2 regions of the Streptomyces sp. NPDC093018 genome follow, and region 2 is predicted to be linked to the other one. Evidence: riboswitches for the same ligand, from Rfam matches in the RefSeq annotation. Region 2 holds a riboswitch; the other holds the start of a gene.
What was found. A riboswitch is a leader RNA that binds a small molecule or an ion and turns the genes downstream of it on or off. The one in region 2 is predicted to bind ZMP and ZTP.
Positions count from the first base shown of each region.

Region 1 (5,815 bases), on a different contig from region 2:
CCGCCGCGTACCGGTCGCGGGCGACGACGACGGCCACCGGGTCGCCCGCGTAGCGGACCTCCTCCACCGCGATCGGCGGATGGTCGGGCAGCACGATGTCCTCGGTCACCGGCCACGCACAGGGCAGCGAGCCGAGGCCCTCGGCGAGATCCGCGCCGCTGAACGCCGCGAGGACACCGGGGCGTTCGAGCGCGGGGGCGACATCGACGCGGGTGATACGGGCGTGCGCCATCGGGCTGCGCAGCACGGCCAGATGCAGCATTCCGGCGACCTGGATGTTGTCGGTCCAGGTGGTCTGGCCGGTGATCAGCCGGGCGTCCTCCTTGCGCAGCCGGGACCGGCCGACCTCCCGTCCGGTGCCGGCCTCGCCCGCCACGGCCTGCTCGGTCATGCCGTGACCTCCTCGGTGACCTGCTGTCCGCAGGGGGCCTGAGCCCGCGTCCCGGAGCCGTCCTGCTGCCCGGCCGCGGCGAGCACCGCGCGGACGATGTTCTGGTAGCCCGTGCAGCGGCAGAGATTGCCCTCCAGGGCGCCGCGCACCTCCTCGGCGGTGGGGTGCGGGTTCTCCCGCAGGAGATCGCGCGCCGCCATGATCATGCCGGGCGTGCAGTAGCCGCACTGGAGTCCGTGCTGCTCGTGGAAGGCGCGCTGGAGCGGCGTCCACGCGCCGTTCTCCGCCAGGCCCTGCACGGTCGTCACCGCGCATCCGTCCGCCTGGACGGCCAGTACCGAGCAGCTCTTGGCGGTCGCGCCGTCCAGGTCGACCGTGCACGCCCCGCAGTTGGAGGTGTCGCAGCCGATCGGGGTGCCGGTCAGACCGAGGCGGTCACGCAGATAGTGGACGAGGAGCAGCCGCGGCTCCACGTCGTCCTCGTAGATCGTGCCGTCCACGTTCACCTTGATGTGCGTCATGCGCCCTCCAGACCGTGCGGGCAGGCGTCGATATCAGCCGGTCCGGCATGATATAGGTCACTCTATGACCGGGGTGTGGACCCGGCGAGCGCTGAGACGGAGTGATCCATCGGCTCGGAGTACCCGCTGAACGCGACCCCCGGGGCGGGGGCCGGGCGGCCGGGTCCGGCGAAGGGCGTTCGGCGCGCGCGATCGCACCGGAACTGGTCTGCTGAGAAGGAGTGGGCCGTCGTACCGGACCGCCCGGGAGAGCGGCGGCCGGCACCCCCGCTCGGCCGCCCCCTCACCGCTCGTACCCCCTTCTCCGGAGAGATCCATGAGCAGCTATCGAGTCGCCCAAGTGCCCGCCGCGAACGGCACGTTCGAGGTGGTCGAGCGCGAGGTGCCGCGGCCGGGGCCCGGCCATGCGCGGATCGCCGTCGAGGCGTGCGGCGTCTGCCACAGCGACGCGCTCTTCGTCAGCGCGGCGGTGCCGGGCATCACCTTCCCCGAGGTGCCCGGGCACGAGATCGCCGGGCGGATCGCGGAGCTGGGCGAGGGGGCGGGGGAGCGCGGCTGGCAGGTCGGCGACCGGGTGGCCGTGGGCTGGTTCGGCGGCAGCTGCGGCCACTGCCGGGCCTGCCGCGAGGGCGATTTCATCGTGTGCGAGAGCCTCAAGGTGCCGGGCTGGGCCTACGACGGCGGCTTCGGCGAGCAGGTGATCGCACCCGTCGACGCCCTGGCCCGGATCCCCGACGCGCTCGCCGCGAGCGACGCGGGACCGCTGGCCTGCGCGGGCGTGACCACGTTCAACGGGCTGCGGCGCAGCGCGGGACGCCCCGGCGACCTGGTCGCGGTGCTCGGCCTCGGCGGCCTCGGGCACCTCGGTGTGCAGTACGCGGTCGCGATGGGTTTCGAGACGGTCGCGATCGCCCGGGGCCCGCAGAAGGCGGAGTTCGCCGAGCAGCTCGGCGCCCACCACTACGTCGACAGCACCGCCGCCACCCCGGTCGCCGAGGCGCTGCGGTCCCTCGGCGGTGCCAAGGTCGTCCTCGGCACCGCCGGCAACTCCGAGGCCATCTCCGCGACCGTGGACGGCCTGACCCACCGCGGCGAACTGGTCGTCATCGGCGCGGACATCGCCCCCCTCGACATCAACCCCAACCAGCTCCTCATGGCCGCCCGCGTGGTCCGGGGCCACCCCTCGGGGACCTCGCAGGACGTCGAGGACACCATGGCGTTCAGCGTCCTGCACGGCATCCGCCCGATGACGGAGAAGGTTCCGCTCACGGAGGCGGACGCGGCGTACCGGAAGATGATGGCGGGCGGCGCGAGGTTCAGGATGGTGCTGACGGAGGGGTGATGCGGGGGAGCGGGAGAGCGGGGGTGTGAGTACGGCTCCGGGCGGCCGCGGCCAACTCACCTCGTGCGCGCCCGAGTTCGACCGGTACGGCCGTCCGCGCCCGCCGGTCCCGCCCCCTCTCTGTGGTCAGGCCGCCGCGAGCTTCCCCCGCGCCAGCCCCCGCTCCGCCGTCAGGCCGCCGCACGCCCCGCTGCGGCAGCCTCCGCCGCCGTCACCGTCTGCTCCAGCAGCGTGGCGATCGTCATCGGGCCGACGCCACCCGGGACCGGGGTGATCAGGGAGGCCCGCTCGACGGCCGAGTCGAAGTCGACGTCGCCCACGTTCCCGGCGTTGTAACCGGCGTCGATCACGACCGCGCCGGGCTTGATGTCCTGGCCCCGCAGCAGCCGCGGCCGGCCGACCGCGGCGACGACGATGTCCGCCTCGCGGACCGCCGCCGACAGATCCCGGGTGCGCGAGTGGCAGTACGTCACCGTCGCGTCCCTGGCCAGCAGCAGCATGCCCACCGGCTTGCCGAGGATCGCGCTGCGGCCCACCACCACGGCCCGCTTTCCGGCCGGCTCGACGCCGTACTCGTCCAGCAGCCGCAGGATGCCGCCCGGCGTGCAGGACACGAAGCCCGGCAGGCCGAAGCTCATCGTGGCGAAGGAGGCGAAGGTGACCCCGTCGACGTCCTTCTCGGGCGCGATCGCCTCGAACGCCGCCCGCTCGTCGACATGGTCGCCCACCGGGTGCTGGAGCAGGATCCCGTGCACCGTCGGATCGTCCGACAACTCGCGCAGCGTGCCCACCAGTTCGGCGGTGGACGTACTCGCGGGCAGGGCCACGTGCCGGGAGGTGATACCGGCCTTGCGGCAGCGGTTCTGCTTCATCCGGACGTACGTCACGGACGCCGGGTCCTCGCCGACCAGCACGGTCGCGAGACAGGGCACCACACCGGTACGCGCGGTGAGGCCGGCCGCCCTGCGCGCGGTGTCCTCGACGATGCGACGGGCGAGGGCGGTTCCGTCCATGAGACGGGCCTGGGTCATGCGGCACACTCCTGAGCTGGATCGATGTCTTACGCCCAGGCGCGCGGCAGCCATACGGACCGCTCCCCGGTGGTACTCCACCTCAGCGCCAGTCACGGCCCGCGCACAGCGTAACCGAGGCCCGCAGGGGGCCGGGGAGCGGGCGTGATCCAGCCCGTGCCGCAAGCGCACGGCCGGGAGACCTCATGGCCGCCCGCGAAAGCTCGCTGCCGGGAACGGGAACGCTCACCGCGTCCGTCCGCGCCGGACCCGCGGTACCACCCGCGGCACCCGTGGCAACCGCGACGCGCGCGGCACCGCCGCCGGGGGACGTCCACGCACCGCCCTCAGGACCGACCGCAGCACCGCGCCCGTCACCGGCACACCCGCCGCGGAGACCGCCCCGCGGCGCCGGGGCCGCGCCCGGCCCACCACCGCGCGGGCCGAGAAGGTCCAGGTCAGCCGGGAGCTGACCTGGATCCGCGCGAACCTCCTGCCTACTCGTCCCATGCCTGGATCAGAATCTGCTCGGCGACCTTCCCGTCCCGCAGGGTGATCATGGATTCGGCGAGGACGCGGGTGCCGTCCCCGTACTGGCAGGACTCGGTGAACGCGGCGTGGTCGCCCTGCACCACGCACCGGTCCAACTTGTGGATCATGTCGCGGCGGTAGACGTCGTCGAGCATCTCGGCGATCTCGCCGCGGCCGTGCAGGATCTTGGGGTGGCTGGGCTGGGTGTTGCGGTCGATGATGCGGATCTCCGCGTCGTCCGCGTACAGGGACAGCAGGGTGTTCCCGGTGTTCCCCTCGATGCCCCGGCGCAGTGTCTCGGTGTCGAAGGCGGAGCCTGTCGCGGTGCCCATGGTGACCTCCTTCAGGCGCTCGCGGTCCGGCGCGCGGCGGACCGTACGGGCCCCGTCTTCGAGCGTCCCCCGGCCCGGCGGCCTCGGCAAGCGCACGGGGCGGGCTCCGCCTCACGAGTGAGCGCGGGCCGCCGCCCGTGTCCGGCCGGGGGCCTTCGCCGTTGCTGAGGGCATGATCTCAACACGCCGTATCGTCGCCGTCCTCGGACTCGCCGCCGGGGTCACGGGCCTGGCCGCACCCCTCGCGAGCGCGGCCGACGCGAGCGCCTCGCACACCGGGCAGATCAACCCGATGACCGTGCTCGACTCGCTCACCGCCGGCGACATCCCCGCCGCGCAGCGGGCCCAGATGCCCACGGCCTCCCAGCAGCTCAAGGCCCTGAACCAGGTCAGCGAGCTGAACCGGCTCAGCGAACTCCACCAGGTCACCGACATCGTGGCGCCGGTGACGGGCCTGCTCCCGGCCGTGGGGGCCTGAGCCGACGCGTCACGCCGGGGCGCCGCGCAGCCGGGTGCCGCCGCCCGCGTCCAGCACCGCCCAGTCCCGGGCCACGGCGTACGCCGCGCCGGGGGCCGGGGCGGTGCCGGGCGGCAGGTCCTCGGCCAGTGCGCGGGTCAGGGTGTCCGCCGGGCCCAGCTCCAGCCAGGTCCGCACCCCGTCCCGGTGCAGCAGCGAGGCCACGTCCGCGAACCGCCGGGTCCCCGGGCCCGGCAGCCAGAACCCCGGCTCCGCGGTCTCGGCGCCGACCGGGCGTGCGGTGACGTCGGAGACGAGGGGGAGCCGCGGCGGGCAGGGGTGGAGCGTGGCGAGCGTACGGCCGTAGGCGGTGAGCAGCGCCTGCGGGGCCGTCTCGCCCAGGGCGCCGTCCAGAAGCCGGGCCAGGGTGCCGACCGCGTGGCAGCCGTCCGCGAGTGAGAAGACCCCGGCGGCGTACGCGGCGGCCATCCGCCCGGCCCCGTGCCCGAACAGCACATCAGGGCGGGCGCCCCAGCTCCGCAGCAGCCGGTACTGCGCCACCTGGAGCGCGAAGAGCGCCGGCCCGGCGTACGACGCCCGGCCCAGCAGCACCGCCGTCCGGGTGCCGGGCGCCGCGAACATCACGCTTTTCAACGGCAGTTCGAGATAGGGGTCCAGACGGGCGCACAGCTCGTCCAGCGTCTTCGCGAACAGCGGGAAAGCCGCCGCGAGTTCACGTTCCGTCCCAGGGCGCGGCGAGGCACCGGCCGAGAACAGGAATGCGGTACGTCCCTTACGGCCATCAGCGAGCATGCCTCCATGAAGGCACGGTCGGGTAAGCACCCGGACCGGTCGGGTTCCCGCACCTCGCAAAGGAATCGCCATCATCGAACGTCGTCATTCGATCCGATTCTTGTGCAATTCATAAGCGTTCCTCAGATCGGGTGTCCGCGGCTGCCCTCGGCTCCCCTCGGGTGCCCTCGGGGGAAAGATCCACGGCCACCGCCGTGGCCCGTCCCGCCGCCCATCGGACGCGCGTAGGGTCTGCACCGTAAGCACTCGATGGAAGGAACCAGAGCATGGCGCAGGAAGTACGCGGCGTGATCGCACCGGGCAAGAACGAGCCCGTACGAGTCGAGACGATCGTGGTGCCGGATCCCGGGCCGGGCGAGGCCGTCGTACGCGTCCAGGCCTGCGGCGTCTGCCACACCGATCTGCACTACAAGCAGGG
Region 1 covers NZ_JBFBFF010000007.1:15,980-21,794, forward strand. Annotated here, with positions in the region: gene AB0N90_RS17630 (molybdopterin cofactor-binding domain-containing protein) at 1-391, opposite strand, end outside; gene AB0N90_RS17635 ((2Fe-2S)-binding protein) at 388-912, opposite strand; gene AB0N90_RS17640 (alcohol dehydrogenase catalytic domain-containing protein) at 1,229-2,254, shown strand; gene AB0N90_RS17645 (bifunctional 5,10-methylenetetrahydrofolate dehydrogenase/5,10-methenyltetrahydrofolate cyclohydrolase) at 2,425-3,285, opposite strand; ZMP/ZTP riboswitch at 3,312-3,391, opposite strand; gene AB0N90_RS17650 (nuclear transport factor 2 family protein) at 3,762-4,127, opposite strand; gene AB0N90_RS17655 (hypothetical protein) at 4,300-4,605, shown strand; gene AB0N90_RS17660 (acyltransferase domain-containing protein) at 4,615-5,397, opposite strand; gene AB0N90_RS17665 (S-(hydroxymethyl)mycothiol dehydrogenase) at 5,664-5,815, shown strand, end outside.
Region 1: it holds a riboswitch for ZMP and ZTP, as region 2 does, so the genes downstream of both, AB0N90_RS17645 (bifunctional 5,10-methylenetetrahydrofolate dehydrogenase/5,10-methenyltetrahydrofolate cyclohydrolase) here and AB0N90_RS19940 (glycine hydroxymethyltransferase) in region 2, are expected to answer to the same signal.

Region 2 (5,815 bases):
TCGGCGAAGGCGCGGTCCATCGCCGCGTCCTCGATGCCGTGCGCCACGGTGACATGCGGGTGGTACGGGAACTGGAGCTCGCGCGTGCAGGGCCCGGCGCTCTCCCGGACCCGCTGCTGGAGCCGGCCGCATTCCTCGGCGCCGCGCACCACCCGGACGTAGACCACCGGGGAGACGGGCCGGAAGGTGCCGGTGCCGTGCAGCCGCATCGGGAAGGGGCGGCCGGTGGCAGCCACCTTCACCAGATGGGCCTGTACGGCGGGCAGCGCGGCGCGGTCCACCTCGGTCGGCGGCAGCAGCGTGACATGGGTGGGGATGCCGTAGGCCGCGGCGTCGCCGAAGCCCGCACGCCGCTCCTGGAGCAGGCTGCCGTGAGGCTCCGGAACCGCGATCGACACGCCGATCGTTACGGTCCCCACGTCGTCTCCTGTCGTCGCGTCCGTCGTCTACTGGGCCGACTCGTACGGGCCTTCGGCTTCGACTGTACGGCCATGGGTGTCCTGGGGGCAGGCGCAACGGAAGTGATGTGCAGCGCTCTGCCCACAGGGACGTGCGAACGGTCGTGCGCCTTCGCGCCGGTTCCGTGCCTCCCGGCGCGGGCCGTGCCGTCCGGTGCTCCGGTCAGTGGACCGGCCGGTGCTTCGGCCAGTGCCGGGATCAGTGCTTGGGTCAGTGCTTCGCCGGCAGGAAGCCGACGCGGTCGTACGCCTGCGCGAGGGTCTCGGCGGCGACGGCGCGGGCCTTCTCGGCGCCCTTGGCGAGGATCGAGTCGAGGGTCTCGGCGTCGTCCAGGTACTGCTGGGTGCGTTCCCGGAACGGCGTCACGAACTCGACCATGACCTCGGCGAGGTCGGTCTTGAGCGCGCCGTACATCTTGCCCTCGTACTCCTGCTCCAGCTGGGCGATCGACGTGCCGGTGAGGACGGAGTAGATGGTGAGCAGGTTGGAGACGCCCGGCTTGGCCTCCGCGTCGTAGCGGATGACGGTGTCGGTGTCGGTGACCGCGCTCTTGACCTTCTTGGCGGTGGTCTTCGGGTCGTCCAGGAGGTTGATCAGGCCCTTCGGCGTGGACGCCGACTTGCTCATCTTGATCGACGGGTCCTGGAGGTCGTAGATCTTGGCCGTCTCCTTGAGGATGTACGGCGCCGGGATCGTGAACGTCTGCCCGAAGCGGCCGTTGAAGCGCTCGGCCAGGTCCCGGGTCAGCTCGATGTGCTGGCGCTGGTCCTCGCCGACCGGTACCTGGTTGGCCTGGTACAGCAGGATGTCCGCGACCTGGAGGATCGGGTACGTGAACAGGCCGACCGAGGCACGCTCGGCGCCCTGCTTGGCGGACTTGTCCTTGAACTGGGTCATCCGGCTGGCCTCGCCGAAGCCGGTGAGGCAGTTCATCACCCAGGCCAGCTCGGCGTGCTCGGGCACATGGCTCTGCACGAACAGGGTGCAGCGCTCGGGGTCCAGGCCGGCGGCGAGGAGCTGGGCGGCGGCGAGGCGGGTGTTGGCCCGCAGGTCCTTGGGGTCCTGGGGCACGGTGATCGCGTGCAGGTCGACGACCATGTAGAAGGCGTCGTGGGTCTCCTGGAGGGACACCCACTGGCGTACGGCGCCGAGGTAGTTGCCGAGGTGGAACGAGCCGGCGGTGGGCTGGATACCGGAGAGCACGCGGGGCTTTTCAGCGGGGGCCATGTCGCCCATTCTCTCATCGGCCGGGGGTGGGATCGGCCCGGGAGGCGGGGGTGGTGCGGAGCCGCGTACCGGACGCGGCCCCGCGCCCCTGGGGCATCGCCCCTGACGGCGTTGATCAGCCCAGGTCGACTTCCGGGTAGAGCGGGAAGCCCGCCACCAGGTCGGTGGCGCGCTTGGCGATCTCCTCGGAGACCTTCTCGTCCAGGACGTGGGAGGCCTTGCTGGGGGCGCCGGACTTGGTGGTGCCCGGTTCGGTGGCGGTCAGGACGCGGTCGATCAGGCCCGCCACCTCGTCCATCTCCGCCGTACCGAGGCCCCGGGTGGTCAGGGCGGGGGTGCCGATGCGGATGCCGGAGGTGTACCAGGCGCCGTTGGGGTCGGCCGGGATGGCGTTGCGGTTGGTGACGATGCCGGAGTCGAGCAGGGCGGCCTCGGCCTGGCGGCCGGTGAGGCCGTAGGAGCCGGCGACGTCGATCAGGTTGAGGTGGTTGTCGGTGCCGCCGGTGACGAGGGTCGCGCCCCGGCGCATCAGGCCCTCGGCCAGCGCCCGGGAGTTGTCCACGATGCGCTGCGCGTAGTCCTGGAACGCGGGCTGCCGGGCCTCGGCCAGGGCGACCGCCTTGGCGGCCATGACGTGCGGCAGCGGACCGCCCAGGACCATCGGGCAGCCCCGGTCCACCTGGTCCTTGAGGGAGTCGTCGCACAGCACCATGCCGCCGCGCGGGCCGCGCAGCGACTTGTGGGTGGTGGTGGTGACGATCTGGGCGTGCGGCACCGGGTCGAAGTCGCCGGTGAGGACCTTGCCCGCGACGAGACCGGCGAAGTGGGCCATGTCGACCATGAGGGTCGCGCCGACCTCGTCCGCGATCTCGCGCATGATCCGGAAGTTCACCAGACGGGGGTACGCCGAGTAGCCCGCCACGATGATCAGCGGCTTGAACTCGCGGGCCTGGGCGCGCAGCGCGTCGTAGTCGATCAGGCCGGTCGCGGGGTCGGTGCCGTAGGAGCGCTGGTCGAACATCTTGCCGGAGATGTTCGGGCGGAAGCCGTGGGTGAGGTGGCCGCCCGCGTCCAGGGACATGCCGAGCATCCGCTGGTTGCCGAAGGCCTGGCGCAGCTCGGCCCAGTCCGCCTCGGAGAGGTCGTTGACCTGGCGGGCGCCGGTCTTCTCCAGGAAGGGGACCTCGACGCGGTCGGCGAGTACGGCCCAGAAGGCGACGAGGTTGGCGTCGATGCCGGAGTGCGGCTGGACGTAGGCGTGCCGGGCGCCGAAGAGTTCGCGGGCGTGCTCGGCGGCCAGGGACTCCACGGTGTCGACATTGCGGCAGCCCGCGTAGAAGCGGCGGCCGACGGTGCCCTCGGCGTACTTGTCGCTGAACCAGTTGCCCATCGCGAGGAGGGTCGCCGGGGAGGCGTAGTTCTCGGAGGCGATCAGCTTGAGCATCGCGCGCTGGTCGGTGACCTCCTGGCCGATGGCGTCGGCGACCCGCGGCTCCACGGCGCGGATCACGTCGAGGGCGGCGCGGAAGGCGGTGGACTCGGTGGACAGGTGCTGCTCTGGCATGGGGACCTCCGGACGGGGTGCGTTTCGGCGTTCACGTTCGGCCCAGGCGCACGGCACTGTTTCCAGCAAGGCCGCTCCCCGATGGTCCGTCCCATCCCAGCGCGCCAGTCACGGCCCGTGGCTCAGCGTACCGGCCGGGCCGGAGGGCGGAGATCGGGCGTCCACCATGCGGGCGAGAACACGGACCGCCCGGCTCAGAGGATGACGTGCGGCAGGAAGCGCGCGTATCCGTCGGTGACGGGGCCCGCCGACTCGCGGATGCCGAGGCCCGCGGGCTCGCCGTCGATGACCCAGGTGCCGAGGACGACGTGGTTGCCGTCGAAGGCGGGCAGGGGCGCGAGCTGCTGGTAGCAGCAGGGCTCGGGGTGGACGGCGGGCGGGTGGCCCGGCGGGTGCAGGGTGATGCCCTCGCCCTCGCGGCCCAGGAGGGGCTTGGCGGCGTAGCCGGTGGTGGCGGCGAGCTCGCGGGGGCCGTCGAGATAGGAGGGCAGGAGGTTGGGGTGGCCGGGGTACAGCTCCCACAGGACGGCCAGCAGGGCCTTGTTGCTCAGGAGCATCTTCCAGGCCGGCTCGATCCACAGGGTGCTGCCGGTGCCGCCGCCGTTGTCCAGGGTGTCCAGGACATGGCCGCCGAAGGCGTCGGTGGTGAGCCATTCCCAGGGGTAGAGCTTGAAGAGGGCGCGGATGAACCGGAGCCGGTTGTCCACGAACCGGCCGGAGAGGGTGTCCCAGCCGATCTCCTCCATGGCGAGCCAGTCGGTCGCAAGGCCCGCCTGCTCCGCGGTCTCCTTCAGATAGGCGACCGTCATCAGGTCCTCGCCCAGCTCGTCGGCGGCGGAGTGCGCGAAGTGCAGCAGGCTCCCGGGCGGGAGCAGCGCGGACTGTCTGCGCCAGGACTCCACCAGGCGTTCGTGCAGCGAGTTCCACTGGTCGGCGCCGGGGAAGCGGTCCTCCATCCAGAACCACTGCGGGGAGGCGGCCTCCACCAGGGAGGTGGGGGTGTCGGCGTTGTACTCCAGCAGCTTGGCGGGGCCCGTGCCGTCGTAGCGCAGGTCGAACCGGCCGTAGAAGGAGGGGAGTTCGGCCCGGCGCCGCCAGGACTCGGTGACCGCGGCGGCGACGGCGGGGTCGGTGATGCCGAGGTCGGCGAGGCGGCCCTGATCCACTATGTGGCCGGCCGCCGCCAGGCACATGGCGTGCAGTTCGGCGACCGTCTCCTCCAGCGCCTCGACCTCGGGCAGCGAGAAGACGTAGTACGCGCTCTCGTCCCAGTAGGGGCGCAGGCTCCCGTCGGGGTGGCGGGTGAGCGGGTAGATCAGGCCCTGGTCCTCGACGGTGCGCTGCCAGTCGGGGCGGGGGGTGAGGGTACGGCGTTCCATACGGCGATCCCGGTCAGCCGCCGGAGCTGTGCGAACCGCCGCCGAAGCCGCCGCGGTGCACCCCGCCGGAGCCGGAGCCGTAGTGCGTCGAGGAGTGGTTCGTGGAGTGGCTCGTGGAGTGCCCGGAGCCGGTGCGGGGCTTGGTGAAGGAACCGCCGCTCACCCAGGAGCCCTTCTTCTTGCCGCCGTAGTACCAGGAGCCGTTGACCGCCGACTTGACCGTCTTGCAGTTCTTGTCGGAGACGACCTTGTAGCCCTTGGCGTAGGTGTAGCTGCTCTGGTCCACGCAGCGCTTGTCGGGCTGGGAGGAGCAGGCGGTGAGCGCGGCGGCCAGCAGTCCGACGCCGCCGAGGACCACCGTGCCGGAGCGCAGTCGTCGCCTTGTTTCGGCCATGTTCGTGTCTCCCCCGTGTGCGATGTGCGGTGCGGCAAGCCTAGAGACCGGTATGAGAACCGGCCAAGGGGGGTGAGCATGACAGGGCGGTGGCGGGGCTCGCTTAGAGTCCCTTTGTGCTCTTTGGAATGGTGTGCGCCCTTGGCGCGGCGGTCTGTTTCGGTACCGCGACGGTGTTGCAGGCGGTGGCGGCGCGGCAGGCCGGCCCCGGTGGTGGCGGTGAGGCGGCACTGCTGCTGCGGGCGTTGCGGCAGTGGCGGTACATCGCCGGGCTCGGGCTGGACGGGCTGGGGTTCCTGTTCCAGATCGTGGCGCTGCGCTCGCTGCCGATCTACGCGGTCGGCGCGGCCCTCGCGGCCAGCCTCGCGGTGACGGCGGTGGTCGCGGCGCGGCTGCTGGACGTGCGGCTGCGCGGTGTGGAGTGGGGCGCGGTGGGTGTGGTGTGCGCCGGGCTCGCGATGCTGGGCCTCGCCTCCGGGCCGGAGGGGGGCGAGAGCGGCTCGGACACGCTGCGGTGGGTGATGCTCGCGGTGGCGGTCGGGCTGCTGCTGCTCGGGCTCGCGGGCGGCCGGCTGTCCGGTCCGGCGCGGGGGCTGGTGCTGGGGCTCGGTGCCGGGTGCGGTTTCGGGGTGGTCGAGGTGACGGTCCGGCTGATCGACAGCCTCGCGCCCGCCGACCTGCTCACCAACCCCGCGGCGTACGCCCTGCTGATCGGCGGTGGCGCCGCGTTCATCCTGCTGACCTCGGCCCTCCAGCGCGGCTCGGTCACGACGGCGACGGCCGGGATGGTGC
Region 2 covers NZ_JBFBFF010000008.1:144,019-149,833, forward strand. Annotated here, with positions in the region: gene AB0N90_RS19930 (2'-5' RNA ligase family protein) at 1-419, opposite strand, end outside; gene trpS (tryptophan--tRNA ligase) at 670-1,695, opposite strand; gene AB0N90_RS19940 (glycine hydroxymethyltransferase) at 1,802-3,250, opposite strand; ZMP/ZTP riboswitch at 3,284-3,372, opposite strand; gene AB0N90_RS19945 (glutathionylspermidine synthase family protein) at 3,445-4,629, opposite strand; gene AB0N90_RS19950 (hypothetical protein) at 4,643-5,023, opposite strand; gene AB0N90_RS19955 (DMT family transporter) at 5,152-5,815, shown strand, end outside.